DNA from 4 places in the Rhizobium anhuiense bv. trifolii genome. Region 1 is predicted to be linked to each of the others. Evidence: predicted binding sites of a transcription regulator. Region 1 holds the regulator's gene; each other region holds the start of a gene.
The links. The regulator PhoB, encoded in region 1, activates phosphate uptake and scavenging genes when phosphate is short. The targets are predictions, from matches to a motif close to TGTCATNNANCTGTCAT.
Positions count from the first base shown of each region.

Region 2: NE851_RS27465 (DUF1045 domain-containing protein) is a predicted target of PhoB. The motif match lies at 2,261-2,277, and genes of this name have one in related genera.
Region 3: NE851_RS22300 (UDP-2,3-diacylglucosamine diphosphatase) is a predicted target of PhoB. The motif match lies at 3,405-3,421, and genes of this name have one in related genera.
Region 4: olsB (l-ornithine N(alpha)-acyltransferase) is a predicted target of PhoB. The motif match lies at 4,650-4,666, and genes of this name have one in related genera.

Region 1 covers NZ_CP098803.1:830,835-838,008, reverse strand. Annotated here, with positions in the region: gene NE851_RS12710 (Hsp33 family molecular chaperone) at 1-512, opposite strand, end outside; gene argF (ornithine carbamoyltransferase) at 602-1,516, opposite strand; gene NE851_RS12700 (aspartate aminotransferase family protein) at 1,557-2,756, opposite strand; gene NE851_RS12695 (GcrA family cell cycle regulator) at 3,180-3,713, shown strand; gene phoB (phosphate regulon transcriptional regulator PhoB) at 3,974-4,657, opposite strand; gene phoU (phosphate signaling complex protein PhoU) at 4,805-5,518, opposite strand; gene pstB (phosphate ABC transporter ATP-binding protein PstB) at 5,563-6,378, opposite strand; gene pstA (phosphate ABC transporter permease PstA) at 6,394-7,174, opposite strand, start outside.
Region 2 covers NZ_CP098803.1:3,791,401-3,798,574, reverse strand. Annotated here, with positions in the region: gene NE851_RS27480 (response regulator) at 1-324, shown strand, start outside; gene mnmC2 (tRNA (5-methylaminomethyl-2-thiouridine)(34)-methyltransferase MnmC2) at 321-1,061, opposite strand; gene NE851_RS27470 (NAD(P)/FAD-dependent oxidoreductase) at 1,060-2,238, shown strand; gene NE851_RS27465 (DUF1045 domain-containing protein) at 2,353-3,060, shown strand; gene puuE (allantoinase PuuE) at 3,172-4,095, shown strand; gene uraD (2-oxo-4-hydroxy-4-carboxy-5-ureidoimidazoline decarboxylase) at 4,095-4,595, shown strand; gene NE851_RS27450 (HepT-like ribonuclease domain-containing protein) at 4,592-4,954, shown strand; gene NE851_RS27445 (ureidoglycolate lyase) at 4,959-5,459, shown strand; gene uraH (hydroxyisourate hydrolase) at 5,456-5,812, shown strand; gene NE851_RS27435 (metallophosphoesterase family protein) at 5,815-6,555, shown strand; gene NE851_RS27430 (flotillin family protein) at 6,676-7,174, opposite strand, start outside.
Region 3 covers NZ_CP098803.1:2,747,846-2,755,019, forward strand. Annotated here, with positions in the region: gene NE851_RS22285 (ABC transporter permease) at 1-92, opposite strand, end outside; gene dgcA (N-acetyl-D-Glu racemase DgcA) at 195-1,178, shown strand; gene NE851_RS22295 (MFS transporter) at 1,130-2,350, opposite strand; gene NE851_RS22300 (UDP-2,3-diacylglucosamine diphosphatase) at 2,530-3,342, opposite strand; gene NE851_RS22305 (histidine phosphatase family protein) at 3,561-4,310, shown strand; gene NE851_RS22310 (multidrug efflux RND transporter permease subunit) at 4,406-7,174, opposite strand, start outside.
Region 4 covers NZ_CP098803.1:703,641-710,814, reverse strand. Annotated here, with positions in the region: gene NE851_RS12050 (class I SAM-dependent methyltransferase) at 1-909, shown strand, start outside; gene NE851_RS12045 (TrmH family RNA methyltransferase) at 906-1,766, shown strand; gene lspA (signal peptidase II) at 1,763-2,266, shown strand; gene NE851_RS12035 (PAS domain-containing hybrid sensor histidine kinase/response regulator) at 2,322-4,604, shown strand; gene olsB (l-ornithine N(alpha)-acyltransferase) at 4,714-5,592, shown strand; gene NE851_RS12025 (helix-turn-helix transcriptional regulator) at 5,622-6,611, opposite strand; gene NE851_RS12020 (NADP-dependent malic enzyme) at 6,841-7,174, opposite strand, start outside.

The DNA.
Region 1 (7,174 bases):
GTCGGGATCTGCTCCGACTGGCGGAAATAGACGCCGGCGATCTCCTCCAGCGAGGTGCCGTCGAGCGCGACGATGCCCTGATAGGGCTGGCCGAACTTGCCCTGGTCGATGGTGAAGGCGAGCACGCCCTTGCCGAGCAATTGCTCCGGCTCGGTTTCACCTGCTTCAATCGCCTTGTTGAGCAGCGCCTGATCGAAACGGGCATAGGCGCGGACATTTTCCGGCGTCGAGAAATCGGCGACGAGAAGATCGACCGGGCCATCGCCCTTGGTCTGCACCGTGAACTTGCCGTCGAATTTCAGCGAGGTGCCGAGCAGCACCGTCAGCACGACGACTTCGGCAAGCAGCCGGGCGACGGGAGCGGGGTAATGATGGCGCTCGAGGATCGCATCGAGCATCGGGCCGAGCTGGACGGCACGGCCGCGCACATCCAGACCCTCCACCTGAAAAGGGACGACATGATCATCGCCGGCGAAATCAAACTGGCCGAGGGCGGCTGCAGCTTCTGCCATGGCTTTCACTCCTAGTTTTCAAGCGACAGCCCAGCGTGGCCTTCGCTCGCGCGGTCGCGAGTGTGTGACTCGCGACACCAGATTATGGTTCAGATCGCGCCCAGGCACCAAGCAAGAATCGACTTCTGCGCATGAAGGCGGTTTTCCGCCTCATCGAAGACTACGGATTGCGGACCGTCGATCACTTCGTCCGTCACTTCCTCACCGCGATGAGCAGGCAGGCAATGCATGAACAATGCATCATTGCCGGCCTTCGCCATCAAAGCCGCGTTGACCTGATAAGGCTGGAAGACATTGTGACCCCGGGCCCGATGTTCCTGATTCATGGAGACCCAGGTATCGGTCACCACGCAATCGACGCCGGCGACCGCACGGTCGGCATCATGGCAGAGCATGATTTCGGCGCCCTCATTGCGGGCCCAGTTCAGATAGTGATCCTTGGGCTCCGAGCCAAGGGGCACGGCCATGTTCATGCGATAGCCGAAGCGCGCCGCCCCTTCGACCAGCGAATGCAGCACATTGTTGCCGTCGCCGGTCCAGGCGATGGTCTTGCCCTTGATCGGGCCGCGATGCTCTTCGAAGGTCATGATATCGGCCATGATCTGGCAGGGATGGGTGTCATCCGTCAGCGCATTGATCACGGGCACGGTCGCGTGCTCGGCAAGCTCCAGCAGCCTGGAATGCTCGGTGGTGCGGATCATGATCGCATCGACATAACGCGATAGCACCTTGGCCGTGTCGCCGATCGTCTCGGCGCGGCCGAGCTGCATCTCGGTGCCGGACAGGAACAGCGTTTCGCCGCCGAGCTGGCGCATGCCGACATCGAAGGAGACGCGGGTGCGCGTCGACGGCTTCTCGAAGATCATCGCCAGCATCTTGCCGGCGAGCGGCTTGTCGCCCGTGCCGGCCTTGAAGGCCTGCTTGCGGGCGAGCGCATCGTTCATGATGGTTCTGAGATCGGCTGACGTGACCGCCGAAAGATCGAGGAAATGTTTAGGAGCCATAGTCTTCTTACCTGTGCTGCGCCCGCAGGCGGCAATCCCTTCAAGCCGTCTTCTTGACCTTGGAGGCGCGAATGCTCTCGGCAGCGCGCTCGATGCGGGCAAGGCCCTCGCGGGCTTCCTCGGCGGTGACCACGAGGGGCGGAAGAAGACGGATGACATTGTCGCCGGCGGGCACGCCGAGCAGATGGGCGGCGCGGATCGCCTGCAGCAGTTCGGCTGAGGGAATGGCGGCCTTGACGCCGAGCAACAGCCCCTCACCTCTGATATCCTCGATCACATCGGGATAACGGTCCTTCAGCGAGGCGAGGCCCTGGCGGAAGACAAGCGCGACGTCGCGCACCTGCTGGAGGAAGCCATCGGCGAGAATGATGTCGAGCACGGCGCTGCCGACGGCCATGGCGAGCGGATTGCCGCCATAGGTCGAGCCGTGCGTGCCGGCCTTCATGCCGGAGGCAGCCTCTGCTGTGGCAAGGCAGGCGCCGAGCGGGAAACCGCCGCCGATTCCCTTGGCGACCGCCATGATGTCGGGGGTGACGCCCGACCATTCATGGGCGAAGAGCCTGCCGGTGCGCCCGACCCCGGTCTGGACCTCGTCGAGGATCAGCAGCAGGCCATTTTCGTCGCAGATCTGGCGAAGCGCCTTCATGAATTCGGGGGTGGCCGGACGCACGCCGCCCTCGCCCTGCACCGGCTCGATGAGAATTCCGGCGGTGGCATCGGTGATCGCGGCGCGCACCGCTTCGATGTCGCCGAAAGCCACCTGATCGAAACCCGGCGCCTTGGGGCCGAAGCCCTCAAGATATTTCTCCTGGCCGCCGGCGGCGATCGTCGCCAGCGTCCGGCCGTGAAAGGCGCCCTCGAAGGTGATGATATGGAAGCGCTCGGGATGACCCTTGGAATACTGATAACGGCGCGCCGTCTTGATCGCGCATTCGAGCGCCTCGGCGCCCGAATTGGTGAAGAACACCTTGTCGGCGAAGGTGGCGTCGGTCAGCCGTTTGGCCAGACGCTCCTGGCCGGGGATCTCATAGATGTTGGAGAGATGCCAGACCTTGTCGGCCTGCTCCTTCAGCGCGCCGACCACATGCGGATTGCTGTGGCCGACCGAAGTGACGGCGACGCCGGCGCCGAAATCGAGATATCGCTCGCCGCTTTCGGTGATCAGCCACACGCCCTCGCCTCGCTCGAACCGCAACGGGGCACGAGAATAGGTGTCATAAAGCGGCGCGGCTTCAGCCATAGCGCGATCTCCCATCGATGTTATCAAGCTCCGGACTCCGGCTAAGAAAACCAGGCCCGAAAAATCAAAAATGCCGCCTTGCGGCGGCGACTGGCACTATTTCCTTTTCGCGCTGCAATGTCAACAAAACTGCGCCCTTAGCGCATGCAGCAAGCTTGTACAGCAGCATTATCCGTCCTCAACAGGCATTATTGCAGAAATGCCACGCCGGGGCAGCAAGTTGGGGAAAACTTGAAATTCGATTCATCCGGATTCATGCGACTCTTGTCACGGAGTCAGCCTCACACTAGGTTAAAGTTCAATTACTAGACTGCATGCGGCGGAACTAGTCACCAAAATTGATCAAGCGTTTCTTGTTTCGGAGCCTTCCGGGACAACGGTGAGGGATTCTGCCATCACCAACGCAAAAGGTGGAGACAGGGCATGAACTGGACAGACGAGCGGGTCGAGAAACTCAAGAAGCTCTGGGCCGAAGGACTGAGCGCCAGCCAGATCGCGGCACAACTTGGTGGCGTCAGCAGAAACGCGGTCATCGGCAAGGTGCATCGGCTGAGCCTCCCCGGCCGTGCCAAGGCCGGCGGTACCGCCAATGCCGCCCGAACGCCGAAACGCAATACTTCTGCGCCGCGCGCGCCGAACTACGCCTCACGGGTCGCCACTCGCACCGTTACCCGCCAGCAGGGCGCGACGATGCTGAAGGAAGAGATCGAGATCGAAACGATCGAGGAAATGGAATACGTGCCGAGAGGCAACGTGGTCGTTCCGATTTCCCGACGCCTCGGCCTGACGGAACTGACCGAACGCACCTGCAAGTGGCCGGTCGGCGATCCGCTGAAGGACGACTTCCACTTCTGCGGCTGCGAATCCCCCGACAATTCGCCCTATTGCAGCTATCACCAGAAGCTTGCCTACCAGCCGGTCAACGAACGCCGCCGGGCAGCAGCGCGGGCCAGCTGAGCGGGTAACATCGCCGCACATGAGAAACGGGCCGACTGGCCCGTTTTTTTGTGGTTATTGGTTCGCGCGGATGGCTGCCCCTCATCCGCCTGCCGGCACCTTCTCCCCGCTTGCGGGGCGAAGGGGATATGCCGCGACCTCTCCGTTCCCCGCTAACCTGTCGCAGGGCACGTCCCCTCGCCCCGTTTTACGGGGAGAGGGTTAGGGTGAGGGGCAGACGCTAGCTCGAGCGACGTTGTCAGCAATCAGAATGGAGGCCCTCAGGCTTCCATCGAATAACCGGCGCCGCGGACGGTGCGGATGACGTCCTGCATGTTGGAGAAATTCAGCGCCTTGCGCAGGCGGCCGACATGGACGTCGACGGTGCGTTCGTCGACATAGATATCGTGGCCCCAGACACCGTCGAGAAGCTGCGAGCGGGAGAAGACCCGGCCCGGCGACGACATCAGGAATTCCAGCAGGCGGAATTCGGTGGGGCCGAGGCGGACTTCGCGGGTCTTGCGATGGACCCGGTGGGTTTCGCGGTCGAGTTCGATATCGCCGCATTTCAGCACCGTCGACAGCACCTCGGGACGGGCGCGGCGCAGCATCGCCTTGACGCGGGCAACGAGCTCGGGGGTCGAGAAGGGCTTGACGACATAATCGTCGGCCCCCGTCGAAAGCCCGCGGACGCGCTCGCTCTCTTCGCCGCGCGCCGTCAGCATGATGATCGGCAGGCGCTCGGTTTCCGGCCGCATGCGCAGGCGCCGGCAGAGTTCGATGCCGGAGACGCCAGGCAGCATCCAATCGAGGATGAGCAGATCGGGCGTGCGCTCCTGAAGCCGCATTTCGGCTTCGTCGCCACGAAGGATGGTATCGACCTCGAAGCCTTCCGCTTCGAGATTGTAGCGAAGAAGCACGCTCAGGGCTTCCTCGTCTTCAACAACTGCAACTCTCGGGATCATGCGTGTCGGTCTCCTCGCGCATGATCCTTGAACCGGGGATGGTTCAAGCAATGCACCCTGCGCAAATTCAGAATTGGCTGCGACCTCTTTGCGCGCCCCGGATGGGCGCGCACGCAAGCTTCTAGCCCGGCCGTCCGGCCCGGGCGGTTATTCGGTTACCGCGCCGACGGTGTTGGCGCTGTCGTCTTTCGGACGATCGCCTTCCGGCTGCGCACCTGTCGCCATGTAAAAGATCGTCTCGGCGATGTTGGTGGCGTGGTCGCCGATGCGCTCGATGTTCTTGGCGCAGAAGAGAAGATGCGTGCAGCTGGTGATGTTGCGCGGATCTTCCATCATGTAGGTCAGGAGCTCGCGAAACAGCGAGGTGTACATCGCGTCGATCTCGTTGTCGCGTTCGCGGATCGCGTTCGCCTTGTCGGCGGAGCGATTGGTGTAGACATCGAGCACTTCCTTGAGCTGGACGAGCGCCAGTTCGGAGAGATGCTCGAGGCCGCGGGCGAGCTTGCGGGGAACGCCGGTGCTTTGGACGGCGATGACGCGTTTGGCGGTGTTCTTGCCGAGGTCGCCGACGCGTTCGAGATCGGCGGCGATGCGGATCGAGCCCATGATTTCGCGCAGGTCCGCGGCCATCGGCTGACGGCGGGCGATGGTGACGATCGCCTTGTCGCCGATTTCGCGTTCGGCGTGATCGAGGATCACATCGTCGGAGATGACCTTCTGCGCCAGCGCGGTATCGCCGTTGACCAGCGCCCGCACGGCTTCGGCGACCATCTGCTCGGCCAGGCCGCCCATTTCGGAAATCCGCCTGGACAGGAACTTCAGATCATCATCATAGGCAGAATAAATATGTGTCGATGCCATGGGGCTTTATCCTCGAATAACGGAAAGGCTTGGTGACGCCAGGATCAGCCGAAGCGACCCATGATGTAATCCTGGGTGCGCGGATCGTCCGGATTGGTGAACATCTTGTCGGTGTCGTTCTCCTCGACGAGATTGCCGAGGTGGAACATGGCGGTGCGCTGCGAGACGCGCGCGGCCTGCTGCATGGAGTGGGTAACGATGACGATCGTGTAGTTCTCGCGCAGCTCGTGGATCAGTTCCTCGACCTTGGCGGTGGCGATCGGGTCGAGCGCCGAGCAGGGCTCGTCCATCAGGATGACCTCAGGGCTGACGGCGACGGCACGGGCAATGCAGAGGCGCTGCTGCTGACCGCCGGACAGGCCGGTGCCGGATTCATGCACGCGGTCCTTGACCTCGTTCCAGAGGCCGGCGCGCTGCAGGCTGGTCTCGACGATCTGGTCGAGATCGGCCTTCGACTTGGCCAGGCCATGGATGCGCGGGCCGTAGGAGACGTTTTCGTAGATCGTCTTCGGAAACGGGTTCGGCTTCTGGAAGACCATGCCGACGCGGGCGCGAAGTTCGACGACGTCGATATCCGGATCATAGATATCGTCGGTATCGAGCGTGATCTTGCCGGTGACGCGGCATCCGTCGATCGTGTCGTTCATGCGGTTGAGGCTCCGCAGGAAGGTCGACTTGCCGCAGCCGGACGGGCCGATCAGGGCGGTTACGGTGTTTTCGCGGATGTTCAGGTTCACATCGAAAAGCGCGCGCTTTTCGCCGTAGTAAACCGAGACATCCTTTCCGATCATCTTATACGGGACGTTGCTCATCTTGTGATCCAGCGCCTTTTCAACTGCAGCTTCCGTCAACATGTTCATGATGTTTAACTCCGTTTACCAGCGGCGCTCGAAGCGACGACGCAAGAGGATGGCGCCCATGTTCATGACGATCAGGAACAGGAGCAGAACGATGATGGCACCCGAAGTACGCTCGACGAAGGCACGTTCGGCCTCGTTGGCCCACATATAGACCTGTACGGGCAGAGCCGTCGAGGGATCGAGCGGCGTCGTCGGCGCGTTGGCGACGAAGGCGACCATGCCGATCAGGAGCAGCGGCGCGGTTTCGCCGAGCGCATGCGCCAGGCCGATGATCGTGCCGGTGAGGATGCCGGGCATGGCGAGCGGCAGAACGTGGTGGAACACCATCTGCATCTTGGAAGCCCCGAGGCCGAGGGCTGCGGCGCGGATCGACGGCGGCACGGCGCGAAGAGCGGCACGCGTGGCGATGATGATCGTCGGCAGGGTCATCAGCGTCAGCACCAGGCCGCCGACCAGCGACGCCGAGCGCGGCAGGCCGATGAAGTTGATGAAGACGGACAGACCGAGCAGACCGTAGACGATCGAGGGAACCGCGGCGAGGTTGTTGATGTTGACCTCGATCAGGTCCGTCAGCTTGTTCTTCGGCGCAAACTCCTCGAGATAGATCGAGGCGGCGACGCCGATCGGCAGCGACAGCACCAGCACGATCAGCATCAGGTAGAGCGAGCCGATGAGGGCGACGCCAAGGCCTGCGGCCTCCGGACGGCTGGAGTTGCCGTTGACGAAGAGGCCGGTGTTGAACTGCTTGTGAAGAGCGCCGCTCGCCTTCAGCTCGTTCATCCAGCCAACCTGCTTG
Region 2 (7,174 bases), 1.8 Mb from region 1:
TCCTTCCTCGTCGTCGAGAATGGTGAGGCGGCGGTCGCTGCCTGGGAGCGGCATACGCCGCGCATCATCATGATGGATGTCTCCATGCCCGTCATGAACGGCCATCAGGCGACCCAGACGATCCGCGAAAGGGAAAAGGGCCAGGGGCACCGCGTGCCGATCATCGGGGTCACCGCCCATGCGCTCGAAAGCGACCGCGAGCTTTGCCTCGACGCCGGCATGGACGATTACATGTCGAAGCCGATCAGCCCTGAACTATTGGAAGAGAAAATCCGGCAATGGCTCGGAACGAGCGAGCAGCAGCCGGAGCGCAGCAGCTATTAATCCGCGCGCTGACCGGGGGACGCCTTGATACCGCAGAGCATTTCGCGCTTGCCGGCGAAGCCTTGGCGGCGCTCGACGGCAAAACCGGCGGCAATGAGGTTGCGGCGCACGAAGCCGGCCGCCGCATAGGTGGCGAACGTGCCGCCGGCGGCACTTTTCTCGCAGACGAGCCGCATCAGTTCCTCCGACCACATGTCGCCGTTGCGTGACGGGGCGAAGCCGTCGAGATACCAGGCGTCGAAGCCGGGCTTTGCCGCGGCGACACCGTCGAGCGCGCGGCCGCAGACGACGCTGAGTCGCGTCTGAGGATCGAGATCGAGCGAGACGGTTCCAGCAGGCGTCTGCGGCCAGGCCGCCGTCAGCGCCTCGCGCTCGCTATCGATCTCCGGCCAATGCGACAGCGCCCGGCCGATCTCTTCGCCACGCATCGGATGGAGCTCGAAGGAGATGAAATGCAGGTGCTGGCCGCCGGCTCGGTGGAGCTTCCACTGCCGCCAGGTCTCGGCGAAGTTCAGGCCGGTGCCGAAGCCGAGCTCGCCGATCATGAATTCCTGCCGCCCGTTCCAGCGCTCAGGCAGGCCGTTGCCGGCGAGGAAGACGTGGCCGCATTCCAGCCGGCCATCCGTCTGGCAATAAAAATGATCGCCAAAGGCGGTGGAATAGGGCATATCGCCGTCGCGCCATTCGAGCGGCTGCGGCGCGCCTGCGCCAATCTGATCGGGGTTCACGTCTGTCATGGAAAAAGCCGATAATCCTCAGCAGGTCTCAGGTCAATCATCCTCGGAATTGCTGATCGTCGGCGGCGGCATCATGGGTCTCTGGGCGGCCGTCCACGCCGAGCGCCGGGGCATCCGTACCCTTATTGCTGACGCCGGCAGATTGGGCGAAGGCGCAAGCGGCGGCCTGCTCGGCGCGCTGATGCCGCATATGCCGGATCGGTGGTCTGAAAAGAAGCAGTTCCAGTTCGATGCGCTGGTCCTACTCGAAGCCGAAATCGCAGCGCTCGAAGCAATGACCGGGCTTTCCGCCGGTTATACCAGGTCCGGGCGGCTGATCCCGTTGCCGAAGCCGCATCTCAACCGCATAGCGTGCGGCCATTTCGAAGACGCCGAGCGCCATTGGCGGGCGGGCGAGCGCCGCTTCCACTGGCATGTGCTCGACAGTCCGCCGGTCGATGGCTGGATCGAGCCGTCCGCCGGCAAGAGCGGCTTCGTGCACGACACGCTCGCCGCGCGCGTTGCGCCGCGGTTGCTGATCGCGGCGCTTACCGCCTTCCTGCGGCGGGCAAAACACGTGCGGATCATCGAACATGCCAGGGTTGCAGGCCTTGATCCCGATCGCGGCACCGCCGAAATAGGCGGCGAAAGCTTGGCTTTCAGCCGCTGCATCCTTGCCGCCGGCTATCAGTCCTTTCCGCTGTTGCAGGAGCTGACGCCCGGGCTGAAGCAGCCGCTCGGCCAGCCGGTCAAAGGGCAGGCGGCTCTGTTGAAAGCCGATATCGACCCGTCGCTGCCGACGATCTTTCTCGACGGGCTCTATGTCGTCGCACATGAAGGCGGGCACGTGGCGATCGGCAGCACCAGTGAGAACCGCTTTGACGATCCCATGTCGACCGACGCCCAGCTCGACATGCTGATCGAGACGGCGCGGGTGATCGTGCCAAGCCTTCGCGACGCCCCGGTCGTCGAGCGCTGGGCAGGGCTTCGCCCGAAGGCGATCGACCGGGATCCGATGATCGGTCGCCACCCCGATCACCCACGCCTGATCGCGCTGACCGGTGGCTTCAAGGTCAGCTTCGGCCTAGCGCACCGGCTGGCGGAGGCGGCGATAGCAATCGCAGGCGATACAGATTGCGGATTTTTGTTGCCGGAAAGCTTCGCAATTTCAAGCCACATCGCGGCGGCTTCACGTTAAACGTGAATTAGGCGCCGCTGCGTTTCGTTATTCTGTCATGCAAATCACCTATCTGCTTGCGCATCGACAGCGCCTGAAGTCAGCGGCGCTCACTTCCTTGATGGAGGAAATTGCATGCGCTATGCCATTTGCTTCACGCCCCCGGCGAGCGACCCTCTATCGCTCGTGGCCGCCAGTTGGCTTGGCCGCAACGTGTTTTCGGGCGATATGGTGGAGCCTCCGGCCGTTCGTGGTCTCGGCATTCACGAGATCGCCTTCCATACCGCCGTGCCGCGGCGCTATGGTTTTCACGGCGTTTTGAAGACGCCATTTCACTTGTCTTACGAGATGTCGGAAGCGCAACTCTTGCGCGATCTGATGCGTTTTTCCGGGACCTTCGTTCCCTTCCAGATTCCGCGTATCGAAGTCGCCCGGCTCGGCAATTTCTACAGCCTGCTGCCGAGTATTCCCTGCGAGCAGATCCAGTATCTCGCCTCGGCGATCGTGCAGGAATTCGATCGTTTCCGCGCGCCGCTGAGCGAGGCCGAGATCGAACGCAGCGATCCGGACGGGCTGTCGGCGACGCAATTTGCCAATCTGCATCGCTGGGGTAGCCCTTACGTGATGGAGGAGTTCCGCTTTCATATGCCGGTGACAGGCCCTGTCAACGCGATCGACATGCCGCGCATCGAGCCGGCGCTGCAGACGATCTTCGAGCCTGTGTTATGCGAGCCGGTCACGGTTTCCAACGTGGCGCTGATGATCGAGGAGGGCACCGGCGGCCCTTTCCGCGTTCATTCGCTGCATCCGATGGGCAAGGTCAGCGCGCGCAAGATCGCCTGAATATCCAGGCTAAAGATTTGTTCCGTAATGGGAAAATCCCGTTGCGCAGTTTCCGTCTCGACATTCCGGCTGCGGATGCTACCGTTCCCCGTCTTTTCAGAAGGTGATTTGATGGTATCCGAGACCTATCCGCGCAATCTTGTCGGTTATGGGCGTTTGACGCCCGATCCGAAATGGCCGGACGAGGCACGCGTCGCCGTGCAGTTCGTCATCAACTACGAGGAGGGCGGCGAGAGTTCGATCCTTGACGGCGATCCGGCTTCCGAAAACCTGCTGTCGGAAATCGTCGGCGCAGCCGCCTGGCCTGGGCAGCGCAACCTCAACATGGAATCGATCTACGAGTATGGTTCGCGTGCCGGCTTCTGGCGGCTTTGGCGGATGTTCACCGATCTCAAGGTGCAGGCGACCGTCTACGGCGTGACGCTGGCAATGGCCCGCAACCCCGAGGCCGTCGCCGCGATGAAGGAGGCCGGTTGGGAAATTGCCAGCCACGGCTACCGCTGGCTGGAATACAAGGATTTTCCTGAAGATCTGGAGCGCAAGCATATCCTCGAAGCCGTGCGGCTGCACACCGAACTCACCGGTGAGCGGCCTTACGGCATGTATCAGGGCAAGCCTTCCGACAATACGCTTCGGCTGGTGCAGGAGGAGGGCGGTTTTCTCTATTCCTCCGATTCCTATGCCGACGACCTGCCTTATTGGGTGAAGGGCGTCGACGGGAAACCCTTCTTGATCATCCCCTATACGCTCGAAACCAACGACATGCGGTTTGCGACGCCGCAGGGCTTCAACGCCGGCGATCAGTTCTTCACCTATCTGAAGGATGCCTTCGATACTCTTTATGAGGAAGGCAAGGCGGGCAGCCCGAAGATGATGTCGGTCGGCCTGCATTGCCGTCTCGTCGGGCGCCCGGGCCGGGCGGCGGCACTGAAGCGGTTCATCGAATATGTGCTGAAGCACGAGAAGGTCTGGATTCCGCGCCGCATTGAGATCGCCGAGCACTGGCACAAGCATCATCAGCCGGATGCGCTCTGATGATGTCGCGCGAGGATTTTGTCTCCCGCTTCGGCGGCGTCTTCGAACATTCGCCTTCTATTGCCGAGCGCGCCTATGACGCCGGCCACCTGCCGGCGCCGCTGACGGCATCAGGCGTGCATGCGGCCCTTGTGGCCGTCTTCCGGGCGGCAAGCCGAGAGGAGCGTCTCGGCGTGCTGCTGGCTCATCCCGATCTTGCCGGGCGCCTCGCCATAGCAGGCGAACTCACCGAAGACAGCCGGAAGGAGCAGGCCGGCGCCGGTCTCGACCGGCTGAGCCCGGCCGAACACGGCCGCTTCACCGAACTCAATTTGGCCTATGTCGAAAAATTCGGCTTTCCCTTCATCATCGCCGTCAAGGGGCTCGGCAAAGACGACATCCTGTCGGCTTTCGAAACTCGCATCGGCAACGATCGGGACGAGGAATTTGCGACCGCGACGGCGCAGGTCGAGCGGATCGCGCTGCTACGGCTGACATCGATGCTGCCGGAGGCTGAATGAAAGAGCGGCGCGCTATCGATTATCTCAACGAGATGTATGAGGCAGCATCCGAAGCGCTGTCTTTCGTCGGCGGAATGGATGAGGCGGCGTTCGCCGGGGACAAGCTCACCTTCAAGGCGGTTGCCTTCTGCCACTTCACCATCGGTGCTGCGGCGTCCCGCCTGCTCGTCACACATCCAGAATTTGCGACCGAGCATCCCGACCTGCCATGGACGAAAATCTGTGGCACGGGCAATCGCATTCTCGAGGACGTCTTCGATCTCAATCCCTCCGAAATCTGGGAGGCGACGTATCGCACGCTGCCGGAACTTCTTTCCGCGATCGACGCTGTCCGTTACTGGCATGCCCAAGGCGAGTGAAGCCATGTCCGAATTTCTCGAGATCCGCCCGCTCACCAAATCCGCCTTCGCACCCTTCGGCGAGGTGATCGAAGCCGATCCGGCCTCGATGCGGCTCATCAATGGCGGCACGACGGAGCGTTTTCACGCGCTGGCCGCCGCTGAAGCGACGGGCGAAGGCGCACGCGTCATCATCAACCTCTTTCGTGGCCAGCCGCGTGCCTTCCCCTATGAAATCACCATGATGGAGCGGCACCCATTCGGCAGCCAGAGTTTCTCGCCGGTCTCTGGCCGTTCCTTTCTCGTCATCGTTTCCGAGGACGAGAACGGCCGTCCGCGCAGGCCGCAGGTGTTTCTGGCGCGTGGCGATCAGGGCGTGAACTACCGCCGCAACGTCTGGCATCATCCGCTGATGGTGCTCGGCCAAGCCTCAGATTTCCTGGTTGTCGACCGCGATGGGCCGGGCAATAATCTGGAAGAATTCTTCTTCGAAACCTCTTACATCGTCAAAGAGCCAGCCCTATGACCGGACTGACCACGCATGTTCTCGACACCGCCCTGGGCAAGCCCGCCGAGGGTCTGAGGATCGATCTTTTCCAGCTCGACGGCGAGATCCGCAGACATCTGAAGACGGTCGAGACCAATGCCGACGGCCGGGTCGACGGTGGCCCCATCCTGGTTGGCGAAGGCTTCCGGGCCGGCATTTATGAACTGGTCTTCCATGCTGGCGACTATCTGAGGGCGAGCGGCACGCCGCTGCCGCATCCTGCCTTCCTCGACATCGTGCCGATCCGCTTCGGTATCGCCGATGTCACGGCGCACTACCATGTGCCGCTGCTGATTTCGCCCTATGGCTATTCCACCTATCGAGGCAGCTAAAAATGCGGTTTGCGGCAATTGCGGATATCCACGGCAACCATCTGGCGTTGGAGGCGGTGCTTGCGGATATTCGTGCGCAGGGCATCGATGAGATCGTCAATCTCGGCGATTTCTTCAGCGGACCGCTCGAGGCGGGCAAGACGGCAGACCTGCTGATGCCGCTTAGCCTGACCTCGGTTCGCGGCAATCACGACCGCTACCTCATCGAACAGGATACGGCTTCCATGCATGCCTCGGATGCCGCCGCCTATCGGCTATTGTCGTCGTCGCATCTCGATTGGGTGCGTAGCCTGCCGTTCGATACCGTCTATCGCGGCGAGGTCTATCTCTGCCATGCGACGCCGAAGGACGACAATCTCTACTGGCTGGAATCGGTTTCCCCGGAGGGCTTCGTCTTTCTGAAGCCGATCGAAGCGATCGAGGCGCTGGCGGAGGGCGTCGACCTGCCGCTGATCCTCTGCGGCCACAGTCACATTCCCCGAGCTATCATGCTTTCCGACGGCCGCCTCATCGTCAATCCCGGCAGCGTCGGCTGCCCGGCCTATGACGACGAACTGCCCTATTACCACAAGGTGGAGGCCGGTCATCCGCTGGCCAGCTATGCCATTCTGGAAAAGACGGCGGCCGGATGGACATGGCAGTTCCGAGCCGTCGCCTATGACCATAAGGCGATGTCGGCATTGGCCGCCGAAAGGGGCCGTGCCGACTGGGCGGGCGCGCTGGCAGCGGGTTGGGTGAGATAGAGCACGATGCCGAAAAGTGTGAACGGCTTTCGGCATCGTGCGCTAACTATTTAATTTAGAACAGGATTCAGATTTTAGGCCGAACCGGCCTGATCTAGTCCAGACCCGTCAGCGCGGCGATCATTTCTCCTTTGGTGCCGGGGGGACGATCGGCTTTGCCGGGGCTGCAGCCGGTGTTGCCGGCTTTACCGGGGCTGCGGCAGGTATTGCCGGTCTTGCCGGTTTTGCGCCATCGAGATTTCCAAGGAGGGACGAGATGGCGTCGTCGCCCTCGAAGCCGGCCTCCTTCAACAATTTGTCGAGGATCGGTTTGTTGGCCTGATAGGAGAGGAGCTGGCCGGCCAGTCCTTCGCCGAGGCCGATGCCGTTTCCTCCGGTCGCGCCGTTTCCGCGACCGAGCATGCCGCCGGTATCGAAGATCCTGATATCGGAGATCTTCTCGATCGGCTTGACCGCTTCGGCTAGTGCTTCGGGAATGATGCGGATACGCTCGCGGGTGATCTCGAACTCGATGATGGCAGCGCTCAACTTATTGCGGGCGTCGTTGAGCAATGCCTCGCTCTCGGCGGCGGCCTTGCCGGTTTCGAGAATACCCTTGGCCTTGATGATCGCCGCATCC
Region 3 (7,174 bases), 1.9 Mb from region 1:
CGCACATGCTGCCCCGAACCATCGGCCTGGTCGTCCACGTCAAGCGAGGCAGCGTTGCGATTCTCGGCGTTCAAGATACTTATGTCTTTCAAGGCTTACAGCAACTTGCCGCGAATCGCGAACGGACCGTTCGACGACCGGCGCGTCAATATACAGAAGCAACGTGCAATTTCCATGCTCGCAGGACAGCAATAATGCCGCGCACCCTCGATATCCAGATGAATTCCTTTCCGATTGCCGGGACTTTCACCATCTCGCGCGGCGCCAAGACCGAGGCCGATGTCATCACCTGTACACTCGCCGAAGACGGTGCCCGGGGGCTTGGCGAATGCGTGCCCTATCGCCGCTATGGCGAGACCATGGAGAGCGTTTTCGCCCAGATCGAGGCCGCGCGTCCGCTGGTCGAGGCAGGCATTTCGCGCAGCGACCTGCTGTCGGCGATGCCGCCGGGCGCTGCGCGCAACGCCGTCGATTGCGCCCTCTGGGACCTGGAAGCGAAACGAACGGGTGAAAGCGTCGCCGTCCGTCTCGGCCTTGCCGATCTGAAGCCGCTCACCACCGCCTACACCATCTCGCTCGGTGAGCCGGAGGTGATGGCCGCCCAGGCGCGCGAACATGCCGGCCGCGCACTGCTCAAGGTCAAGGTCGGAACCGGCGATGATGAAAGCCGCATCCGCGCCGTCCGCGCGGCCGCACCCGATTCCAAAATCATCCTTGACGCCAATGAGGGCTGGCCGGAAGCGGTGCTCGAACGCCACCTCAATATCGCGGCGCAAGCGGGGGTGGCGCTCGTCGAACAGCCGCTGCCGGCTGGCCGCGATGGGATGCTTGCCGAAATCCGCCGCCCGCTCCTCGTCTGCGCCGACGAGAGCGTCCACCACACCGGCGATCTCGCAAGCCTCGCCGACCGCTATGACGCGATCAACATCAAGCTCGACAAGACCGGCGGCCTGACGGAGGCCCTGGCAATGAAGGCCGAGGCCGAACGGCTTGGATTCGGCATCATGATCGGCTGCATGGTCGGCACCTCGCTTGCCATGGCGCCGGCCGTGCTGCTCGCCCAGACTGCCGATTTCGTCGATCTCGATGGTCCGTTGCTGCTTGCACGCGACCGCGAGCCCGGCCTGCGCTACGCCGCTTCCCTGGTCTTTCCGCCGGAAAGCACCCTCTGGGGCTGAAGATAATAGGCTGAGATGACGAGGCCGAGGCCGGAGAGCGCGACCAGCGCCATGACGTAATAGCTGACGACACCGAGCCAGGAATAGAGATAACCCGACGTCAACGTCATCAGCGCCATCGCCATGCCGACATAGAAGAAATAGGCGCCCTGCGCCGATGATTCCTGTGTTTCCTGCACCGTCGCCATGATCCGCCGCTGCACACCGGTATGCACGAAGGCATAGGTGAAGCCGTGGAAACACTGCAGCAGAAAGAAACCGACAAAGCCCGTATTCATCGGAAACAGGATCCAGCGGCAGACGCTGACGGCGCAGCCGAAGCGGATCAGCGTCCAGGCGTTGAAGCGCCGGTTGAGACGTTTCGACAGGAAAAACACCGTTACCTCCGAAGCGACGCCGGCGCTCCAGAGTAGGCCGACTTGCGTGCCGGAGAAGCCGAGTTGATGCCAGTAGATCGAGGAAAAAGCGTTGAGCACAGCGTGGCTCGACTGCTGGATGGCGACGCCGATCAGAAGCAGCAGCAGATGCGGCTCGCGCAACCCGCTGCCGGTGGCGGCCGGAATGTTGATCGGCTGGCCGCGCCGCCGCGTCGGCCCGATGCGCGGACAGAAGATCGCCATGACGACGGTCATGATGAAGCCGAACACCATGATATCAAGCACCATCTCGCCGCCCCACCGGCTGATCAACTGGCCACCGACCAACGTCGAGACGATGAAGGCGATAGAGCCCCACACGCGCATCGATCCGTAATCGAGCCCCCAACGGCGCACGCCCGAGATGACGATCGATTCGACGACGGGTACATAGGGCGCGAAAGTGGCGCCCTGCAGCGCATAGACGATCGTCACAGGCCAGAAGGTCGTCGTCCAGAAGAGCGCAATCGCCGTCAGCAGCGACAGGCAGCCAGACCAGAGCAAGACGTCGGCGCGTTCCTTCAAGCGATCGGCGATCATGGCGACGACAGGCGCCACCAACACGCGAACCACCATCGGTATGGCAAGGATGATGCCGATCTCGTGATCGCTGAAGCTGTGGGTTGCGAGCCAGACGGGAAAGAACGGCAGAACGATGCCGTTGACGAGCAGCGGCGCACAATAGGAAAGCGCGCTGAGCAGCCGGAAGCGCGGCGGCGCTCCCTCACCCGTCGGGGAATGTTGAGCGGGAATCATGGGCGGACCTGAAGGAAACTGGACGTTGTCCTAACACGCCACCCTGGAGGCGACTATTGCGAGAAATAGCCGTTCTGAAACGTTTTAGAAAATAAATAGGGCCTGTCACCTGACGGTAACGGCTAAATTCTTGGGAGCGCGGGCACGGATGTGCCAGCACAAAAATCAAGCCGCCAAAATCAGGCAGCTTGGGGGGCGAGTTCGCCCTCGTCATGCATTTCGATGGCGGCAAGCGCCGGCACGCTGCTGGCGAGCGCCCGCCAGGTGATCAGTTCGAACGTACCGTCCTCGTGCTCGGCGACCGCCGTGCAGCTTTCCACCCAATCGCCGGTGTTGATGTAGCGGATGCCGTCCATGTCCTGAATGATGGCATGATGGATATGTCCGCAGATCACGCCGTCGGCGCCGTTTTTGCGGGCTTCTTCAGCCACGACGCGCTCGAATTCACCGATGAAGTTGACGGCATGCTTGACCTGCAGCTTGGCCCAGGCCGAGAACGACCAGTAGGGCATGCCGAGCCGGCGGCGCACCGCCGCCAGGAGAATGTTGATGCGGATCGCCGTATCGTAAGCCCAGTCGCCGAGATAGGCGAGCAGCCGGGCGTTGCGGACGACGACGTCGAATTCGTCGCCGTGCAGGATCAGGTATTTCTTGCCGTCGGCGCCGTCATGCATCATGCGCTCGACGACCTCGATGCCACCGAAATGCATGCCCGGGAAGTCTCGCAGGAATTCGTCGTGATTGCCGGGAATATAGACGACGCGGGTGCCCTTGCGCGCCTTGCGCAGCAGTTTCTGAACGACGTCATTGCAGACCTGTGGCCAATACCAGCTGCGCTTCAGACGCCAGCCGTCGACGATGTCGCCGACGAGCACGATCGTATCGGCTTCGTGGTGGCGCAGGAAATCCAAGAGGAAGTCGGCCTTCGCGGCCTTCGAGCCGAGGTGGACATCGGAAATGAAGAGCGTGCGGAAATGTCTGGGTTCCATCATGTCTTTCACGAGCTGCCGCTCATGTCCCCATCTTTCATCTAACCTTCCAAAACCAGACTCGTGTTTCAGGATGATGACAAGATGTGGAAAAGCGCTGCAAACCGCTCATCCCCCGCGGGCAGAATGCCCGTCGCCGCGCGGCCCGCCAGCCATGTTGCCCTGCGCATTCAGGGCGTTCATGATGACAGCGATTCATATCCGACAATGCGGGATGGCTGATGCGTATCTTTCTCGTTCGCCACGGCGAATCCCTCGGCAACATCAATGAACAGGCCTATCGCCAATTCGGCGATCATAACGTGCCGCTGACGCAGTGGGGCTATCGGCAGGCGCTGGAGGCAGGCAGCGTGATCGCCTCCTATGTCACGGCGTTGCCGAGCGCCGGTTTCGGCAAGCTGCACATCTGGTACTCGCCCTTTCTCAGGACGCGGCAGAGCAAGGATGCGCTGCTTGCAGCCCTGCCGGAAAGCGTCGTCGGTGACATCAGGGAGGATTATCTGCTGCGCGAGCAAGATTTCGGTCTCTTCACCGAGATCTATGATCATGCCGAACAGAAGCAGAAGTTTCCCGATGAGTTCGAAAAATGGGCAAGGCTGCGCAGCAACAGCGGCAAATTCTACGCGCGGCCGCCGGATGGCGAGAGCCGGGCGGATGTGGCCCAGCGGGTGCGCCTGTTCCTGCAGACCGTCATGCACGACGCCGAAAATAGCGACCACAACGTCGTGATCGTCGGCCATGGCGTCACCAACCGGGCGGTGGAAATGAACTTCCTGCACCGCCCCGTCGAGTGGTTCGAGCGCTCCGACAATCCCGGAAATGCCGATATCACCTTGATCGAGGGGACGCGCTCGCAAGGATACGAGTCGATCCTGCTGCATCAGGCGGTCGATCGGCAGCCGGGACAGGAAGGCGAACTGCGCGATGCCTATGGCGCCGACGTGACGATCACGCCGAAGCTCGGCGGCTAGCAACACAGCCAAGAAATGAACGGCCCGGTGCGAAGGTGTGTGGCGGTTTGCGCAAGGCAACCCGCCAACTCGTCGGTTCAGGCGGTGACGTCGCGTCAGCTCGGTGACGTCATGGTTGCCGGCTCCTGCGCGGTCGAGGCTTCCTCGTTCATCGCCTCCGGCCGTTTCGTCCTCAGGAGACGCAGCACGAAGACGAAGAAGACGGGAACGAAGAAGATCGCCAGCACCGTCGCCGAGATCATGCCGCCAAGCACGCCGGTGCCGATGGCATTCTGGCTGGCCGCGCTTGGCCCGGTGGCGATCGCCAGCGGCACCACGCCCAAGGTGAAGGCGAGCGAAGTCATGATGATCGGCCGGAAGCGCAGACGAGCGCCTTCGATCGCAGCCTCCATCAGCGATTTCCCTTCGGCAAAGCCGTCCTTGGCGAATTCGACGATCAAGATGGCGTTCTTCGCCGACAATCCGATGATCGCGATCAGGCCGACCTTGAAGTAGATGTCGTTGGACATGTCGCGGCTCATCACCGCGAGCACGCAGCCGATGACGCCGAGCGGCACGACCAGCATCACCGACAGCGGGATCGACCAGCTTTCGTAAAGCCCCGACAGCAGCAGGAAGACGAAAAGAATGCTGAGGCCGAACAGGAACGGCGCCTGCGATCCAGATCTGAGCTCCTCCAGCGACTGGCCGGTCCATTCGAAGCCGAAGCCGTCGGGAAGTTCGGCTGCCAGCCGCTCCATTTCGGCAATCGCCGCGCCCGATGAATATCCCGGCGCCGGAGCGCCGGAAATGCGCACGGCGGGGTAGCCGTTATAGCCGACGATCTGCGCCGGTCCCTTCTGCCATTCGGCGATGGCGAAGGACGACAGCGGCACCATGCCGCCGCTCGCATTGCGGACATTGAGCTTCATCAGGTCTTCGGCCTGAAGTCTGCTCTTGTCCTGCGCCTGCACGATGACGCGCTGCATGCGGCCCGAATTCGGGAAGTCGTTGACATAGCTCGAACCGAGATTGGCGGTGATCGTGCTGTTGATGTCGGCGAAGGCGACGCCGAAGGTATTTGCCTTTTCGCGGTCGATGACCAGCACGAGTTGGGCCGAGTCGGGCATGCCTTCCGGGCGGATACCGGCGATGATGGGATTCTCAGATGCCTTGCCGATCAGAATGCCCGCCGCCTCGGTCAGTGTCGCCTGGCCCTTCGCCCCACGATCCTGAAGGCGGAAGGTGAAGCCATTGGTCGTGCCGAAACCTTCGATCGGCGGCGGCGACAGCGCGAAGGACGTGGCATCCTTCAGCCCAAACAGCTGCATATTGGCGCGGTTGGAGATCTCCTGCACCGAATTGCCGGCGCCGCGTTCGGCCCAGTCCTTGAGCGTGACAAACACCAGGGCGGCGTTCGGTCCCTGCCCGGAGAAGCTGAAGCCCTGGATCGCGACGACGTTGGCAACGGCCGGTTCCTTCCTGAAGATCGCCTCGATGCTTTCGAGCGAAGCCACGGTGCGGTTGCGGCTCGCCTCCGGCGGTCCCTGCACGTCAACGATCAGGAATCCCTGGTCCTCATCCGGCACGAAGCTGCTCGGCAGGTTGACGAAGAGATAGCCGAGGCCCACGACCAGCGCGAGATAGACGGCCATGGCCCGCCAGGAGCGCTTGGCCAATCCCCCGACGGTGCGGGCGTAGCGGCCGGTCAGCCGGTCGAAATTGCGGTTGAACCAGCCGGCGATGCCCTTCTTTTCATGATGGCCCTTGATCGGTTTCAGGAAGGTGGCGCAGAGCGCCGGTGTCAGCGACAGCGCCAGGAAGGCCGAAAACAGGATGGAGACAACCATGGTCAGGCTGAACTGGCGGTAGATGATGCCGGTCGAGCCCGGGAAGAACGCCATAGGCACGAAGACGCAGGAAAGAACCAGCGTGATGCCGAGGATCGCGCCGGTGATCTGTCGCATCGCCTTCTTGGTCGCCTCCTTTGGCGACAGCCCTTCCACCGCCATCAGCCGCTCGACGTTTTCCACCACCACGATGGCGTCGTCGACGAGAATGCCGATGGCCAGCACCATCGCAAACATCGTCAGCACGTTGATCGAGAAGCCGGCGGCATACATGACAGCAAGCGTCCCAAGCAGCGCGACCGGCACGACGAGCGTTGGAATGATGGTGTAGCGGAAGCTCTGCAGGAAGATGAGCATGACGACGAAGACGAGTGCGACGGCTTCTGCGAGCGTATGCGCCACCTTCTCGATCGATGCCGAGACGAACGGGCTGGTGTCGTAGGGAACCGCATATTCGACGCCCGCCGGGAAGAAGCGCGATAGCTCCTCCATCTTCGCCTTGACCAGATTGGAGGTATTGACGGCATTGCCTGTCGACGACAGCTGGATGGCGATCGCCGCACTCGGCTGTCCGTTCAAGCGGGTGGAAAAGCTGTAGCTCTCGCTGCCCTCTTCGATGCGCGCGACATCGCGCAGCCTGACGTTCGATCCGTCGGCATTGGCGCGCAGCACGATGTCTCCGAACTCCTTGGTGTCGGTCAACTGTCCCTTGACCAGCACCGTCGCCGTCAGGTCCTGCGAGATCGGATTGGGTGCGGCGCCGATCTGGCCCGCCGCCACCTGGGCATTCTGCGCCGAAATCGCCGCGCTGATGTCGGAGGCGGTGAGGTTGAGGCCGACCATCTTGTCGGGATCGATCCAGATACGCATCGCCCGCTGCGAGGCAAACAACTGCGCGCGACCGACGCCTTCGAGACGGCGCAGCTCGCCGATGACGTTCCGGTTGAGATAGTCGCCGAGCGCCACCTCATCGGTCTTGCCGTCTGTCGAGGTCAGCGAGATGAACATCAGGAAGCCGGACGACGCCTCCTCGAC
Region 4 (7,174 bases), 130 kb from region 1:
CCGGCTGAGCGCGTGCCTGTCATCCTCGAATCGCTCGGCGCCGGCGACTTTCACCTGATCGACAGCGGCAATGGCGAAAAGCTGGAGCAATACGGCCCTTACCGCATCATCCGTCCCGAGGCCCAAGCGCTGTGGCGGCCATCGTTGCCGGCCCATGTCTGGGAAAAGGTCGATGCCGTCTTCACCGGCGATACCGACGAGGAAGGCACCGGCCGCTGGCGCTTTCCGAAAGAAGCGCTCGGCGAGACCTGGCCGCTCAATCTGCTCGGCGTCGATTTTCTCGGCCGCTTCACCTCCTTCCGTCATGTCGGCGTCTTCCCCGAGCAGATCGTGCACTGGAGCTGGATGAAGGAGCAGGTCGAAAAGGCGGGCCGGCCGTTGAAGGTGCTGAATCTCTTCGGTTATACCGGCGTCGCCTCGCTGGTTGCCGCCGCCGCCGGCGCCGAGGTCACCCATGTCGACGCCTCGAAGAAGGCGATCGGCTGGGCGCGCGAAAACCAGGCGCTCGGGCGGATGGAGAAGCTGCCGATCCGCTGGATCTGCGAGGATGCGATGAAATTCATCCTGCGCGAGGAACGCCGCGGCAGCCAATACGACATCATCCTCACCGATCCGCCGAAATTCGGCCGCGGCCCGAATGGCGAGGTCTGGCATCTGTTCGAGCATCTGCCATTGATGCTCGACATCTGCCGCGAAATCCTGTCGCCGAAGGCGGTGGGCCTGGTGCTGACGGCCTATTCGATCCGCGCCAGCTTCTATTCGATCCACGAGCTGATGCGCGAGACGATGCGCGGCGCCGGCGGCGTGGTCGAATCCGGCGAGCTGGTGATTCGCGAAGCCGGCACTGACGGCAAGACTGAGGGCCGCGCCCTTTCCACTTCCCTCTTTTCCCGCTGGGTGCCGAAATGAGCAAGGACTTCCACGATCAGGGACCGCGCAGGGTCGGACAAGTGAAGGAAGTCACCTCGCTCGCCAATCCGATCATCAAGGACATCAAGGCGCTGACGAACAAGAAGTCGCGCGAGGAAAGCGGTACTTTCCTCGCCGAAGGACTGAAGCTCGTCATCGATGCGATCGAACTCGGCTGGACGATCCGCACGCTGGTCTATGCCAAGGCCGCCAAGGGCAAGCCGCTGGTCGAGCAGATGGCGGCCAGGACCGTCGCCTCGGGCGGGCTGGTGCTCGAAGTCAGCGAAAAGGTGATCGCCTCGATCACCCGCCGCGACAATCCGCAAATGGTCGTCGGCATTTTCGAGCAGCGCTGGAAGCCGCTGCGGGATATTCGGCCAAGGGATGGCGAGACCTGGGTGGCGCTCGACCGGGTGCGCGACCCCGGCAATCTCGGCACGATCATCCGGACAGCGGATGCGGCCGGTGCTTCCGGCATCATTCTGCTGGGAGAAACGACCGATCCCTTCTCGCTCGAAACGGTGCGGGCCACCATGGGCTCGGTCTTTGCCGTTCCGGTTGCGCGGGCGACCCCCGAGGAATTCATCGCCTGGCGGAAATCGGCCGGCGTTTCCATCGTCGCGACGCATCTGGCCGGCGCGGTCGATTACCGCACGATCGACTACCGGAAAAAGCCCGTCGTGCTCCTGATGGGCAATGAACAATCCGGCCTGCCGGACCAGCTGGCGAGCGAAGCCGATGCGCTTGCCCGCATTCCGCAGCAGGGCCGCGCCGATTCCCTGAACCTCGCCGTCGCCACCGCCGTCATGCTTTTCGAGGCGCGCCGCCATCTCCTCTCACTTGCCGAGGGCAAATGACCGAACAGACGCTTGCACGCCCCGCGCTGTTTTCACGCCCGGCGCCGATTCTTTTCTTCATCGTCGTCGCCGTTCTTATCGACCAGATCGTCAAGATCGCCGTCGATCACTACCTGCCGCTGCAGGAGGTCGTGCCGGTCGTTCCGATGCTGGCGCTCTACCGCACCTACAATCTCGGCGTCGCCTTTTCGATGCTGTCGGGCATGGACGGCTGGTTCATCGTCGGCATGCGGCTCGTCATCGTCGCCTTCGTCATCTGGCTGTGGTACCGCACGGCGAAGGACCGCTGGCTCGCCCATCTCGGTTATGCGCTGATCATCGCCGGGGCAATCGGCAATCTCGTCGACCGCTTCGCCTATGGGCATGTGATCGATTACATTCTTTTTTACACCGAAAGCTGGTCCTTCGCGGTGTTCAATCTCGCCGACAGTTTCATCACCATCGGCGCCGGTTGTGTCATTCTCGACGAGTTGCTGCTGCCGAAAAAGACCGGCCGCTAAAATCTTATCGAATTCCTGAAGGCATTCGGAAGAGGCCTCATGTTATCCAGGTACCATGCACAACCTGGGACAGTTGCACGAAAGATTGTCCGCCGCCTTCGGTGGACCCGCCGCCAAGCCGCATGAAGAGCGGATCGGGGCCATCTTTTCACGACCGAAAGCATCGGCACCCCGGGGAACCGAAGACCGCCAGAACGGGCCTGCCGCGACGCGGCGCCTGCTGTTCTACTGGCTGGGCGGCGCCGGCCTGCTTGCCGCAACGATCCTGATGCTGCTTGCCCATGCCGGCGATCCGCTGCTGCTTTCGGGCGGTCTCGTCGTTCTTGGCCTTGCCGTCATCGCCAGTTACGCCCTGCTGATGGTACGGTCGCGCACGGCCGGGCAGCGCAACGGCAAATCCACGCCGGATTCGAACGATGGCGCAAAGCTGTTTGCCGACGTCCACGACGTGCTCGGCGACATCACCCTCGGCCGCACCATGGACCGGCGCATCATCTCCGCCAACGACACGTTTCGGCGCCTGACCGGGCGGCTGCGTCCGGAGGGCAAAACCTGCGAGGAGATCGGGCTTGCCTTCCGCCCCGGCCCGATACCGCACTGCTACGACGTCGAGATCTCGACGCCGGAGGGCCAGCGCATCTTCCTGTGGCGCGACGTCGTCACCCGCGACCCGGCAAACGGTCGCCTGCTGCTGCAGAGCGTTGCCCGCGACGTCACCGATGAGCGGCTGATCGCGCAGGGCCGCGAGGAGGCGCGGCAGAAGGCCGAATATAACAGCGCCGCCAAATCCAGGCTGCTTGCCACCGTCAGCCATGAGGTGCGCACCCCGCTTTCCGGCATTCTCGGCATGACGCATCTGATCGCCGAGACGCGGCTGACGCAGGAGCAGCAGGACTATCTGGCGAACATCCGCCAGTCTGGCCACGCGCTGACCCAGCTGGTCGAGGACCTGCTCGATTTCTCCACCATCGAAGTCGGCCGCTTCGCGCTGCACCCGCGCTCGGAATCGCTGCGCAAGCTTCTGGAAAGCGTCGTCGAGATGCTCGCCCACCGGGCGCATGAAAAGGGTATCGAGATCGGCGCCACCGTATCGTCCGACGTGCCGGAGAATATGAGCTTCGATCCGGCGCGGCTGCGCCAGGTTCTCTTCAACGTCATCGGCAATGCCGTGAAATTCACCCAGCTCGGCGGCGTTTTCATCCGCGTGTCGCTCGACGCCGGCGATCTGCTGATCACCGTGACCGACAGCGGTCCCGGCATGACGGCCGAGGAACAGGCGCGCGTCTTCGGCGAATTCGAGCAGGGCGGGACCTTTGCCGACAAGAGCAGCGGCACCGGGCTCGGCCTTGCCATCTCCGCTCGCATCATGCGCGAATTCAACGGCGCGCTGACGGTTGCCAGCGAAAAGGGCAGAGGCAGCGAATTCACCATCCGCTTCCCCGTCGACATCGGCAGCGAGCGCCCCGACCGGCGAAACACGCTGCTTGCCGGCAACAGCGTCGTGCTGCTGGCGCCGGCAGGTGCGGCCCGCACCGCCATTGCCGAGACGATCAGCACACTCGGTGGCTTCTGCCATCTCGTCGGCGACGGCGAAACGGCGCGGGCAACGCTGCTCGGCTTGGCAAAGAGCGGAAAGCGGCCGACGGATATCATCATCGACCACCGGATGTCGGCGGAATTTTCCGCCCATCTTGCCGACCGCGCCGACATCGCCGCTCTTGGCCTGCGCAAGGTCCTGCTCGTCAATCCGGAAGAGCGCAGCGCCCATCCGCTCGACCTCTTCGACGCCTGGCTGATCCGGCCGCTGCGCGAGCAGTCGCTGATCGACGTGCTGCGCGGGCGCATGCGCGGCATGGAGAAACGCGACGCGCTGAACGACAACCAGCCGGGCTTCGGCCTTTCGGTGACGGAGACGCTGGTTGCGGCGAGCGGGCTCAGCATCCTGCTCGGCGAGGATGATCCGATCAATGCCATGCTGGTGCGCGTCGTCCTGGAAAAGGGCGGGCACAAGGTGCGCCATGTCGAGGATTTCGAGTCGCTGCTCGACTATGCGCTCTGCGAAGCGAATGCCCGGCCCGACATCATCATCAGCGACCTGTCGATGCCGGGCGGGAACGGCATCGACATGCTGGGGCGCCTGCGCGGCCATGAAAGACGGCTCGATCTTGCCCCGGTGCCGGTGATCGTTCTCACCGCCGACAAGAGCGACGAATCACGCCGGCAGGTCTTGCTCAACGGCGCCAACCGCGTCATGGTTAAGCCGGTCGACCCGGTGCGGCTGCTGACCGAAGTTCAGGCGGTCGCCGCACTTTCCGCCCGCCGCGCTGAGGCGCGGTAAGGCGCGTCGAAACCGGTACGCTCCTTGCGTTTGGGAAATTCAAAATGTCACTTTCCTGTCGTATAGAAGTGTTTTATGGCGTCGATAAGCCGGCAACGGGAGAATCGCCATGTCCGCCATCGACATCCTGAATCGTGACACCACGGCGGAGGCTGCGCGGCCTTCGACGGCTGCTGTGCAGAAGGACGGCGACATTCTCGGCCGCATCGGCAATCTGGAAACCCGCCTGGCCCGCACGGCACGCGAGATCGATGCCGCCCAGGCTGTGCGCTACCGCGTCTTCGTCGACGAAATGAAGGCGCAGCTGCCGCTGGAGGCCATGCGCCGCCAGCGCGACGTCGACGCCTATGACGCTTTCTGCGACCATCTTCTCGTTCTCGACCGTGCAATCGAGGGCGACCCGGAAGACCAGATCGTCGGCACCTACCGGCTGTTGCGCCAGGATGTCGCCATCGCCAATGGCGGTTTTTACTCGGCTTCCGAATTCGAGATCGAGGGCCTCATTGCCAAACATCCGGATAAGCGCTTCATGGAACTCGGCCGTTCCTGCGTGCTGCCGGAATACCGCACCAAGCGCACCGTCGAACTTCTGTGGCAGGGCAACTGGGCCTATGCGCTGAAGCACGGCGTGAGCGCCATGTTCGGCTGCGCTTCCTTCCCCGGCGTCTATCTGGAAAGCCATGCGCTGGCACTGTCCTTCCTCTACCACAATGTGCTGGCGAAGAACGAATGGGCCGTCGGCGCCCTACCGGACCTCGCCCGCAACATGGACCTGATGCCGGTCGAAGCCATCAACCCGAAGCGGGCGCTGATGGCCCTGCCGCCGCTGATCAAGGGCTATCTGCGCCTCGGCGCCATGGTCGGCTCCAGCGCGGTCATCGACCATGCCTTCAACACGACCGACGTGCTGATCGTGCTGCCGATCGCCAGCATTTCCGACCGCTACCTGAATTATTACGGCGCCGACGCCGGCCGCTTCGCGAGCTAACTTGGTCTACTTCGAGTGACGATCGTCCGTCACAGATCGGCTCGCCTTCTGGTGTCCGACGGGTTCTCTCCATAGGCCGCCCGATAGGTTGCCGCAAAGCGGCCAAAGTGAAAGAATCCCCACTTCAAGCAGATGTCCCGCAATGGCTGCCGGTTTGAAGGATCGCGCAGATCCTCTCGCACCGCCTGCAAGCGGATCGTCCTGAGGTAGGCAGCCGGTGTGGTTCCCTTGAAGGCACGAAAACCGCTTTCAAGCGCGCGAATAGAAATGCCGGCCGCCTCCGCGACGCTCTGCATCGTCAACGGCTGTGCGATGTTCCCATGCATGAATTCAACTGCCCGACGGACATGCCGGGGTGCGATCAGGTGGATTTTCCTGTCGAGAAGGTGCGAGAGCCGATGAGGAACCGAGCGCACCAACAGATCGGCAAACCCCTGGGTCAGGTTCAACATGGCGATTGGCGAGTGAAGGAGCGGCCCATTGTTGCGCATGCCGATGATGATCGTTTGGGCGAGGCTGCCGATCAACTGTCCGGCTGCGGTGGAAAGATCGACGAGCGGCGCCAGGTCCATTGGCCCGGTCAGGGGTGTCTCCAGTATGGAGGCGACGGTTTGAGCGATGATCGTCCAGTTCAGGCTCAGTGTATCCGACCGGTGAGGCGCTGCCCGTACGGAAACCCGTTCCGGCTCGAGATTGTTCATCAACAAGAGCCGCCCAGGTGTCCCTTGGATCACGTTCCGACCCAGCGTTACATCCAGAGCGCCCCTCCGCGGCATGATGATTGCCAGCGTTTCCGGCGTTCCATGGGCCGTTCTTGCACCCCAGCCGCCGGAATCCTGGTTGCTGACCAGCGACAATCTTTCATCACCCCAGAAGCCAACCTTCCAGTCGAGCGGTTTCTCCCGACCATTGCGCCATGCATCGAACGAACCGAACCCCCTGGTCAGAGCCTCGACCATATCGTCGAAGGTTGCCCCCTGAAATCGGGCGATGAAATTGGCGGATGCGTTTTCTGGCATGGGACACCAACCGGCTGATATCAAACAACTGAGCTGCAAAACCGCATCGATTGCCCGCGGTCTTTCAATGTCCCTGCGGGCAAATTATGCCGCCCCCTACAGGCCTATTGTATCAAAAGTATGACTTATCGGAAGAGCAGACTTCATCAGCTGCCACGAAAACTTGTGCCCGGCCGACGGGCAGTCGGCCGGGCACGGAATGCCGTCTCATATGTCGCAAGAGGCGCGTTTACGAACCCGCCCCATAGGCGGCGATCGCCGCCATGTTGACGATGTCGGAATCCTTGGCGCCCATCGCGGTGATCTGCACCGGCTTGTCGACGCCGACGAGGATCGGACCGATCACCGTGGAGCCGCCAAGTTCTTGCAGCATCTTGGTCGAGATCGAGGCCGAGTGGAAAGCCGGCATGACGAGCACGTTGGCCGGGCCGGACAGGCGGCAGAAAGGATATTGCTCCATCACCTTGCGGTTCAGAGCGACGTCGGCCGCCATCTCGCCGTCATATTCGAAATCGACGCGACGCTTGTCGAGGATCTTCACAGCCTCGCGCACCCGCTCGGAG